DNA from 2 places in the Polaribacter sp. AHE13PA genome. Region 2 is predicted to be linked to the other one. Evidence: riboswitches for the same ligand, from Rfam matches in the RefSeq annotation. Region 2 holds a riboswitch; the other holds the start of a gene.
What was found. A riboswitch is a leader RNA that binds a small molecule or an ion and turns the genes downstream of it on or off. The one in region 2 is predicted to bind thiamine pyrophosphate.
Positions count from the first base shown of each region.

Region 1: it holds a riboswitch for thiamine pyrophosphate, as region 2 does, so the genes downstream of both, H0I28_RS15140 (TonB-dependent receptor) here and thiS (sulfur carrier protein ThiS) in region 2, are expected to answer to the same signal.

Region 1 covers NZ_CP058985.1:3,541,438-3,547,177, reverse strand. Annotated here, with positions in the region: gene H0I28_RS15150 (SusC/RagA family TonB-linked outer membrane protein) at 1-2,236, opposite strand, end outside; gene H0I28_RS15145 (DUF2064 domain-containing protein) at 2,300-2,992, opposite strand; TPP riboswitch at 3,292-3,382, shown strand; gene H0I28_RS15140 (TonB-dependent receptor) at 3,515-5,740, shown strand, end outside.
Region 2 covers NZ_CP058985.1:1,367,257-1,372,996, forward strand. Annotated here, with positions in the region: gene H0I28_RS05935 (hydroxymethylpyrimidine/phosphomethylpyrimidine kinase) at 1-442, opposite strand, end outside; gene H0I28_RS05940 (thiamine phosphate synthase) at 777-1,373, opposite strand; gene thiC (phosphomethylpyrimidine synthase ThiC) at 1,574-3,433, opposite strand; gene thiS (sulfur carrier protein ThiS) at 3,483-3,686, opposite strand; TPP riboswitch at 3,736-3,830, opposite strand; gene H0I28_RS05955 (LETM1 domain-containing protein) at 3,909-4,211, opposite strand; gene H0I28_RS05960 (proline dehydrogenase family protein) at 4,211-5,374, opposite strand; gene aroB (3-dehydroquinate synthase) at 5,463-5,740, shown strand, end outside.

The DNA of each region.
Region 1 (5,740 bases), 2.0 Mb from region 2:
TTTCTGGTTTTAAATTTGAGTTCTTTAGTACATTCTCATTGGTTACACGAAAATTGGTTCCGTAATTTTGATTTAATAAAAAGTTCTGGTTGTTTTGATAAGGATCTGTATCATTACCAACACTAGCGCCACTAAAACGAAGTTTTAAGAAAGAGATTGCTTCTGGTAATGTCACTAATTTACTAATTACAGCACTTACGCCGGCAGAATAATATCCAAAAGAATTGTTATTGGCTGGTAAAGTACTACTCCAATCATTTCTATACGAAACATCAAAATAAAGAGCATCTTTATAGTTTAAATTACCAGTTGCATATACACTATTTATTCTTTTAGTAAACGTATTACTTTCTGCAACCAAAGCAGCTTTGGAGTTTGCAAGTGTAAAAATATCTGGAATAGCTAGTTGAGGTGCTAAAGTATAACTGTATTCAATTTCTTGATCAAAACGGTTAGCACCTGCACTTACATTATATTTCCAATTATCATTAATTACATCATCATAAGAGATTAATACATCTGTGTTTAATTCTTTAAAAAACACATTGTCTTCTCTGTAAGAACCTTCTAGATTAGCATTGGTACTTACAGCACGCCTAAACGCTCGTTTATCATTATATGTATCTAAACCAGTACGTACCGTTGCAGTTAATTTGTCTGTAATATTGTAAACGGCAGCGGCGTTTCCTAAAAATCTGTTTTTATTAAAACTATTGGTGTTTTCAAAAACAGTTAAATAAGGGTTTGTTAACCAGTTGTAGTTTATATCAAAATGTTGAGAACCTTCTTGTCCTGCTTGCCAATAATTTCTAAAAGAATCAATATTTGCTTGTCTACCTGTCCAATTAAAGCCATAAAGAGGGTTTTCGTATCCGTATCCTAAATTAGGACGGTTACCACTTCTTGTATTAATATAATTAACAAAAGCATTTACATGTAACTTTTCGTGTACTTCTTGGTTTAAACTTAAAGAGATACCATCTCTTTTTAAATCGGTATTAGGTACAATTCCTTCGTTTATTAAATTACTATACGAAAACCTACTACTTCCTTTATCGCCAGAAGAGCTAATAGCAATATTATTTTGCTTAGTAATTCCGGTTTTAAAAAAATTACGTACGTTATTAGGGTTAGAAACCCAAGCAGTAGGTGTAATAGGCGTTAAAGTTCCGTCTGCTTGTGTTCTTGCAATAACGTCTCCAGCACGAACCGTGTTTCCGTTAATATCTACAGATGGACTATCAAACTGGTTGATTAAAAAACCTTGATCTAAACGTGGGCCATAACTACTTAAACCACCATCGTTAACGCCAGCGCCAGCACCATTTTGAAATGAATATTGACCATTAGAACCACCACCATATACATTTTGATAATCTGGTAAGGTTAATAAAGTTTCTAAGGTTAAAGAGCTATTAATACTAACACCTAAACCTTTTTTCTTTTTACCTCTTTTAGTAGTGATTAATACCACTCCGTTAGCGGCTCTTGCACCATATAAAGCAGCAGAACCTGCTCCTTTTAAAATAGAGATAGAAGCAATATCATCTGGACTAATTTCAGAAGCTCCGTTACCATAATCTACTTCTTGTAATGAGCCATCATTTACTAAATCACTTGTAATTTGCTCATTACTAATAGGCACACCATCAACAACAAATAAAGGTTGGTTAGAGCTACTTAAAGAGTTCTCTCCACGAATAACAATACGAGAAGAAGATCCTACACCAGAAGAACCATTGGTTACTTTTACACCAGCAACTTGTCCGGCAAGGCTATTTACCACGTTCGTAAGCGTAACTTCTGTAAGAGCAGCAGGTTTTATAGTGGTTACGGAAGAAACTAAAGATTGTTTTTCTCTTTTAATTCCTAAAGCAGTAATTACAACTTCGCTTAACGTTTCTTGCTGAAATGAAGCCGGAAACAATAGCAATTTTACCACCGACTCTTCATTAGAACGAACATCTACCATATCTGAAATAGTGGTTCCGTATGTTTTATTTCCATCAAAAATAACTTGATAACCATTTAAAACGGGAATGGAGTTAAAAGAAGCTTTACCTAATTCGTTTGTGGTATTTTTTACTTCATAACCTTGTTGATCGTTAACAAGCGTAACGCTTATATTTTTAATTGGTACTTTGGTATTATAATCTATGGCATAAACCACAAGATCTCCTTGGGCGCTTAGGCTAATAGTAAATAGCACAAGTAAGCCGAAAAATAAATTCTTCATTAGTTTGAGTTAAAATGTATGTAAAATAATAAGTCCTGTTTTTACAGAAAATTGTACTTATAATTAATTACAAACCAATGGTGGTCCTTTATTGTATAGGTGGTTTAAAGAAGCTTCTTTAAATTTTTGTAGAATGAATTTGCTTACTTTTAAAATTACTACTTGTAGGTTTTGTAATAATTTAAGTGCTTCTATTTTTAGAAAAGAAAGAGAAGCAATGTTTTTAGAAATATCTAACTCTTCATCTAAATCGTATAAACAAGGAAGTGTAACAGTTGCTATTTCTTTTTCTGATAAAAGTGTTTTTAACTCTTTATATAATGTTGATGATTCCCAAGAAAGCGAAAGAAAATCTGCTGCATTAAATTGGTCTTTACGTAAACCTAAAAGATAGAAACCACCATCGTAAGAAGGACCAACAGGTATTTGATTGTTTTCTACTGATTCTATGGCAGCAAGAAGATGCTTTTTTTCTAAACCTAAAGTATCGTTACCAACCGTTATAACATTATCATACCCTTTTTTAAAAATTTCTGAAACGGTATTTACATAACGTTCTCCAAAATTATTTCCTTTTTGATCTTTCTCTGTGTAATGAAAATAGTCTACACCTAAAGAACTAACTTTTTCTTTAATAAGAGCATTCAGTTTGCTAACCGTATCCTTTTTTTGAAGGAAAGGCTTACGTAAATTTTCTGCTTCTTGCGAAAGCGAAAAAATAAGAATTGCAGTTTTAGAATGTTTTAAATCTATCAAAAATCTATTTTAAAATCTAACAGTCGTAATTATATAAAGCAAATTACAAAAGCTAAAATAATATTTAACAGCTAAGTTACTCGTTTTTAGATAAATCATTTTTGAGTTTAAATTTTATTTTAGGAAATGTAATTGCTTTTACAAAATACTGAAATTGGTAACTAAACTTAGCCCTGATAGCAGCGGCATCCTTTTTTTTGTTTTTTTCAAAAAAAAGATATAGCGAAAAGCAGGAAATAGCTTCTAAAAAAAGTGCTTTTGTTATTCTCTATGTCAAAAAACTGAGGTAATTTTGCAGCGTTCTCATAAAGGGGTGCTTTAAAAAGCTGAGATCATACCCATTGAACCTAGAACAGGTAATGCTGTTTAGGAAACTAGTACTTTAAAAAAGTGTAAAAGCTTTTTATAGGTGCAGAAGTATAAGCTTCAATAATTAATTATTCAACATAAATCACAAGAATAATTACCTCTTTTTATTCGTTTTAAATTTTTTAAAATGAAAAAAATCACATTTTTTTATTCTTGTTTACAAGCATTCTTGTAAACGCCCAGACATTTACACTTAACGGAAAAGTAGTAGATGAAAACAATGATTCTTTGCCAGGAGCAACCATTTTGGTACAAGAAACTAAGAAAGGAACCGTTACGGATTTTGATGGAAAGTTTAGTGTAGATCTTCTTAAAGGAGCTTATACCATTCAGGTTTCATTTATGGGTTACAAAACAGTTTCTAAAGAAATTTCTTTATCACAAAATAATACAATTGCGTTTTCTTTAGTACCAAATTCAACAGTTTTAGAAGAGGTTTTGGTTTCTGCTGTTCGTGTAAATGCAGATGTGCCTGTTACGTTTTCTAACCTTTCTAAAAAGGAAATTGCAACCCGTAATTTAGGTCAGGATATTCCTATTTTACTAAATTACATGCCTTCTGTGGTTTCTTCTAGTGATGCTGGTGCAGGTGTTGGTTACACATATATGAGCGTTCGTGGTTCTAACGGAGAGCGAATTAATGTTACCGTAAACGGAATACCTTATAACGATGCCGAAAGTCATGGTTCTTTTTGGGTAAATTTAAGTGATTTTGCTTCTTCTACAGAGAATTTACAATTACAACGTGGAGTTGGAACCTCTACAAATGGTTCTGGTGCTTTTGGTGCAAGTTTAAATATTTTGACAGATGCGGTTTCTGAAGAGGCTTCTGCAGAAATATCGAACTCTTTTGGTTCTTACGGAACAAGAAAACATACTGTAAAATTTAGTACTGGTAAAATTAATGAGCACTTTGAAGTTGCCGGACGTTTGTCTAACATTAAATCTGATGGTTATGTAGATAGAGCTTCTGCCGATTTAAAATCTTACTATTTACAAGCAAGTTATACGGATGAAAACACGTTGATAAAAGCAATTACTTTTGGAGGTAAAGAAGTTACTTACCAAGCTTGGGAAGGTTTAACTGCAGATCAATTAAAGGAAGATAGAAGACAAAACCCGTATACGTACGAGAATGAAGTAGATGACTATGACCAAAACCATTATCAATTACATTGGAATGAAAAATTGAATGAAAATTGGTCTACAACCTTAGGTTTAAACTACACAAAAGGTGCTGGTTTTTTTGAGCAATTTAAAGAAGAAAGAGATGCAGCAGATTATGGAAATTTAATTGTTGATGGAACAGATGTAATTGTAAGACGTTGGTTAGAAAATGATTTTTATGTAGTAAACTTTAATACCAATTACAAAACAGATAAACTTAATTTTATTTCTGGAATTTCGTATTCTAATTATACTGGAGATCATTTTGGTGAAGTAATCTGGGGAGAAGATTTAGCGCCAAATGTAAATATTAGAGATCGTTATTATTTTTCTGATGCAAAGAAAACAGACTTTTCAATCTTTGCAAAAGCTACTTTTGATATTAGCGAGAAATTGTCTGGTTATGCAGATTTACAAGGACGTTTTGTTGGTTACCAAACAAAAGGAATTACTTCTGACATTGCTGCTATTAATGTTGATGCTAATTTTAATTTCTTTAACCCAAAGGTTGGATTAACTTATAAGATTAATGACGATAATAACTTATATACTTCTTTTGCTGTAGCAAATAGAGAACCTAATAGAAATGATTTTGAAGGCGGAGTTACAACACACGAAACTTTAAATGATTTTGAATTTGGATGGCGTTTAAAAAAGGAAAGCGTTAAATTAAATACCAACATCTATTATATGGATTATAAAAATCAGTTGGTTTTAACAGGTGCTTTAGATGATGTTGGTGCGCCAGTAAGAGCAACTTCTGGTAACAGTTATAGACTAGGTTTAGAAATTGATGCAGACATTACTTTAAGCGATCAGTTTTCTATAAAACCAAATGCTGCATTTAGTTCTAATAAAAACGAAGACTTTTTTATAACAAGAAACGGAATTGATACACCAGAAAGTTTAGGAAATACAGACTTATCTTTTTCTCCGGAAGTTGTTGCAGGAAACATGTTTATTTACAAGCCCATAGAGAACTTACAGATTTCATTTTTATCGAAATATGTTGGTAAACAATTTATGAGCAACTTTAGTAGTAAAATTTCTAACAATGATGTTTTAGATGATTATTTTACATCTGACTTAAATATTGTTTATGAAATAAACCCAAATAAGATCTTTAAATCTATTGTGTTTTCGGCTTTAATAAACAACATCTTTAATACAGAATATGTAGACAGAGGTTATTATTATACGTATGATGATACT
Region 2 (5,740 bases):
ACAATGCTTTTATTTCATCGTAATTTGGTGTGATAAAAGAACAATTCAGTAATACTTTTTCGAAAGTGTCTAAATCTTGAATAGTATGAAATGTAAAACCTGCACTTGCTTTTAAAATAGGATCTAAGACTATTTTTATATCCGAATTTAACTTTTTTAAGGTTTGAATCACTTCTAATAGAATTTCCCAAGATTGGATGATTCCTATTTTTACGACAGGAATTGAAAAGCGTTTAAAAAGCATTTCTATTTGCTGTAAAATAATATCTTTCTCTATCCAAACACAGTTTGTAAATTCCACATCATTTTGAACCGTAACTGCCGTACAAACGGATAACCCATATAAATCATGCGCCTCAAATGTTTTGATATCTGATGTGATTCCTGCTCCGCTTGATGGATCTAAACCTGCAATGGTTAGTATGTAGTTTTTAGTTTTCAAACTTCTTATTTTATTTTTTACTTCTTTAAATAATGGCGTTCCCTTTTAGGTCAGGCTTTCACTACTCGCTTTTTTTAGGTTTGTTCTCGATACAAATTTGTTCATTCTTCACAAATTCACTCGAACTGACACCTAAAAAAGAGCTCAAACAAACCGTTCAATCCTTAACGCAAATCAGTAACTGTTTTTTAAAATGACTTAGTGTTTCTAAATATGTTCTCGATACATTTTTATTTCGTTCTCACTTCATAAAAACACTCGAACTGACAGACAATTATTAGTATACACAACAAACAGATTCCTTCTTTCGTTCCTCAATCGGAATGACACATCATTAAACTAACGAGTAAAACTTCTCTTTTATACTTTTAAAACTTTCTACGGGGTTTTCTGCATTCCAAACACCACCTAAAACACCAACTCCTTTAAAACCTAGTTGTAAAGTTTCTTGTATGGTTTCAGAATTAATTCCGCCCATACCAACAATGGTTTTGTTGATATCATTTACATCAAAACCTTTGCCTTCGTATCCTTCTTTAGAAATCGATGAAAAAACCGGACTTAATAAATGGTAATCGAACTCGAAATAACAATCTTTTAAAACTTTTGGTTCATGAAAAGAAGAACTAATTGTTTTTCCATACATGTTTAGCGTTTTAAAATACTCACTCGGATTATCTATATAATCTATCCGTTTTTGTTCCTGAAAATGGATGCCTTTTAAATTGAATTCATTTATTAACTCATGATGATAATGCACTACAATTCTGTTATGGTATTCTTTATCTATTTGATTTAAATACGCAACGTGCTCTTCGTAGTTTTTTTCTGGTTTTCTAAAATGATAAAAACGCAAACCATGTTCGAACAACTGGTTTAGTATGTCAATTTCATTCGGAATATCTTCTTCTGGTGCAATAAGAACTATCATAGTGTTTTTAGTTTTGATTTTAAAAGATAAGATTACTTCGTCGTACCTCCTCGTAATGACGACAATTTTTAACTTCTTGTAATGACGTATCTGTTGGTTGAGTTAGGGATTGCAGTGGCATCCTTTTGCTTTTTCAGCAAAAGATATAACGGAAAGCCCGACCACGCTTTTTTTCTAAGCGTGGGAACTTCCTAATTATATTATAAATACACTTCTGATCCTTTTTCTTTAAATTCTTTCGATTTTTCTTCGAAACCTTTAGCAATTACTTCATTATCTACAATGTCGTTCTCAGCAGCAAAATCACGCACTTCTTGCGATATTTTCATAGAACAGAATTTCGGTCCGCACATAGAACAGAAATGAGCAACCTTTGCGCCATCGGCAGGTAACGTCTCATCGTGGTATTCTAAAGCACGTTCTGGATCTAGTCCTAAATTGAACTGATCGTGCCAACGGAACTCAAAACGCGCCATACTTAATGCGTTATCTCTATGCTGAGAACCAGGATGTCCTTTTGCCAAATCTGCTGCATGTGCCGCCAATTTATAGGTAACAACCCCCACACGAACGTCTTCTTTATTAGGTAAACCTAAATGTTCTTTTGGCGTTACGTAACACAACATTGCGCAACCAAACCAACCAATCATAGCGGCTCCAATTCCCGATGTAATATGATCGTACCCTGGTGCAATATCTGTTGTTAAAGGACCTAAGGTGTAAAAAGGAGCTTCATCGCAAACCTCAATTTGCTTTTCCATATTTTCTTTAATCATGTGCATTGGCACGTGACCTGGACCTTCTATAAAACACTGTACTTCGTGCTTACGAGCAATCTGAGTTAACTCGCCTAAAGTCTCTAATTCGGCAAACTGTGCTTCGTCATTGGCGTCTGCTACAGAACCCGGACGCAAACCATCTCCTAAAGAAAAAGCAACATCGTATTGTTTTAAAATTTCGCAAATATCTTCGAAATGTGTGTACAAAAAGCTTTCTTTATGATGTGCCAAACACCATTTTGCCATGATAGAACCGCCACGAGAAACAATACCTGTAACACGTTTTGCAGTCATTGGTACGTAACGTAACAACACACCTGCGTGAATGGTAAAATAATCTACACCTTGTTCTGCTTGTTCTATTAAAGTATCTTTAAAAATTTCCCACGTTAAGTCTTCTGCAACGCCGTTTACTTTTTCTAAAGCTTGGTAAATTGGCACAGTACCAATTGGTACTGGAGAATTACGAACAATCCACTCTCTGGTTTCATGAATATTTTCTCCTGTTGATAAATCCATAATATTATCTGCGCCCCAACGACACGCCCAAACTGCTTTTTCTACTTCTTCTTCTATAGAAGATGTTACAGCAGAATTACCAATGTTTGCGTTAATTTTCACCAAGAAGTTTCTACCTAAAATCATAGGTTCTGCTTCTGGATGATTGATATTTGATGGAATTACAGCACGCCCTCTTGCAACTTCGCTTCGTACAAATTCGGCCGTAATTTTATCTGGAATAGAAGCGCCAAAGTGCTCGCCTTTGTGCTGCTTTCTAATCTCTGTCATTTCATCGATTCGTTGGTTTTCTCGAATGGCAATGTATTCCATTTCTGGAGTAATCATACCTTGTTTTGCATAATGCAATTGCGTAACGTTTTGTCCTTTTTTTGCTCTTAAAGGTTTCTTTAATAAGGCAAAACGCATGTGATCTAAACTTTTATCGTTTAAACGCTCGTTGCAATATTCCGAAGAAAAGCCATCTAATTGTTCTACGTTTCTTCTGTCTAGAATCCATTGTTCACGGATTCTTTCTATCCCAGCATGAATATTAATTTCTTTGTTTGGATCTGTATAAGGCCCAGAAGTATCATAAACAGTAACAGGTTCGTTTGGCGTTTTCTTTTTCGTCATAGAATCTGTCGTATCACTCAATGCAATTTCTCGCATTGCGACTTTAATCTGTGGATGAATTTTTCCTGCTACATATACTTTTGTAGAATTAGGAAACGGATGTCTTGTAATTCCGTCTTGCTTTGGTGCGGTGTCTTTGCTCTTCATAAATTTTAGTTAGATCAATTAAATAGTTTGTTTTTTAATAGTCTAATTACTAACCTCCTTGTGTGGATTTAATAATTAAAACTTCATCACTATTTTGAAGTAACCGTAAAGACCAATCGCTTTTTTTAACTACACTGCCATTTATAGCAACAGCAATTCCGTTCGTTTTTATTTCTAAAAAACGAATTAATTCTGCTAACGCTAAAGTTTCTGAAAATTGATGATTTTCTTGGTTTACTTTTATAGTAATCATATTTTTTAAATATTTACTGTAAACCGTAGAGAGGTAGTTTTTGTATAACTAAATCTAAGCAACTTTTTCCTACGTTGGTATTAACCAAATCAGGTTCTAAGGATTTTTCTCAAACTAATTTAATAGCTACTCCTAAAGTTTACTTTACAAATGTATTGTATTATTTAAATATAAAAGAAGTTTTAAGCTTTAATTCTAAAAAAAATTATAAACCCAATATAATTAAGCCTGTTTTTTATCATTTGGCAAATCGTCTTGAAATGCAGATGGTAGAATATCTGGAATTAATTTTATTAAAAGCGGTAATAGCAAGGCACCTCCAGGAAGTAAAAACACAGCCAAAGCAGGTATTGCTTTACAAATATCTAATAACTGTATTTTAATTTTTTCCTTTTCTATAGGTGTTAAATTAGAATGTGTAGCTTTTTTAATTAAGAAAACAGCTTCTTTACTTTGCTTTAATTCTTGAGCAAGCCTTAACTTATTTCTATAAATTAATAATTTTATTTCTTCAATGCTTGTCATTATAATTTTCTTCTCTTTCTTTCTGTTTTTAATAGATTTAACTCTCTACTTGTTTGTCCGGCTACAGAGGTATTTTCTTCTGCTCTTCTTATCAAGTAAGGCATAACGTCTCTAACAGGTCCAAAAGGCAAGTATTTTGCCACATTATAACCTTGGTTGGCTAAGTTATAGCTAATATGATCACTCATACCAAATAATTGCCCAAACCATAAACGCTTATCGTTTTCTTTAATGTTATGTTTTTTTGCTAAATCCATTAATAAATAAGAACTATCTTCATTATGAGTACCTGCAAACAAAGCCATTTTAGGCTGCTCCATCATGTAATTAATAGCAGCATCATAATTAATGTCTGTAGCTTGTTTGTCTGCACATATTGGAGAAGCATAGCCTTTTTCTTCTGCTCTTTCTCGCTCTTTTTCCATATAAGCACCTCTAACAACTTTCATTCCTATATAAAAACCTTTTTCTTTTGCTTTTGCATGTAATGTTTTTAGATAATCCATTCTGTCGTGTTTATACATTTGTAATGTATTAAAAACGATGGCTTTTTCTTTATTATAAGTCTCCATTAATTCTTCTATTAATTCATCTGCAGCTTTTTGCATCCAGCTTTCTTCTGCATCAATTAATAAAGGAACATCTTTTTGAATGGCTACTTTACATACTTTATGAAAACGTGCTACCACTCTATTCCATTCTTCTTCCTCTTTTGGAGTTAGGCTTTTTTCTTCGGAAAGTTTTTGATACAATTCAAAACGACCAAACCCAGATGGTTTAAAAACCGCATACGGAATGGATTGTTTTTCTTCGCAGAAATTAATGATTTTTAATATTTTTTCTAAAGCTCCATCAAAACTAACTTCTTGATCTTGCCCTTCTACAGAATAATCTAACACACTATGCACATTTCCGTTATTGTACATATTGTCTATAATAGGCATACAATCTTCTTCTGTTACGCCTCCACAAAAATGATCGAAAACAGTAGAACGTATTAAGCCTTCTACAGGCAAATGTACCTTTAATGCAAAATTTGTTACAGCACTACCAATTCTAACCATTGGTTCGTTCTGTATCATTCTAAACAAAAAATAAGCACGTTCTAATTGAGAATCTGTTTTTAAAGAAAAGGCAATTTCTGTATTGTCAAAAATATTCATACTATAACGATTTAGTAAAACAAATATAGTATTTGAATGGCAATAATTGAATAATTTATTTTTAATTTGCACACTTAATAATTTACCTATGAAATCCATTAAAGCAGTAACATATCCTGTTCATTTTCAAGACAAAGCCTACAAAGAGCTTTCTAATTTAATCGCTACAAATAACTATTCTACGCTCTTTATTTTGGTTGATGAGAATACAATGGAACATTGTTATCCTAAATTTATACCTAATTTAGAAACAGATAAACGTATTGAGGTAATAGAAATTGAGTCTGGAGAAATCAACAAAAACCTAGAAACTTGTGTTGGAGTTTGGAATGTAATTACAGAGTTAGGTGGAGATAGAAAAAGTTT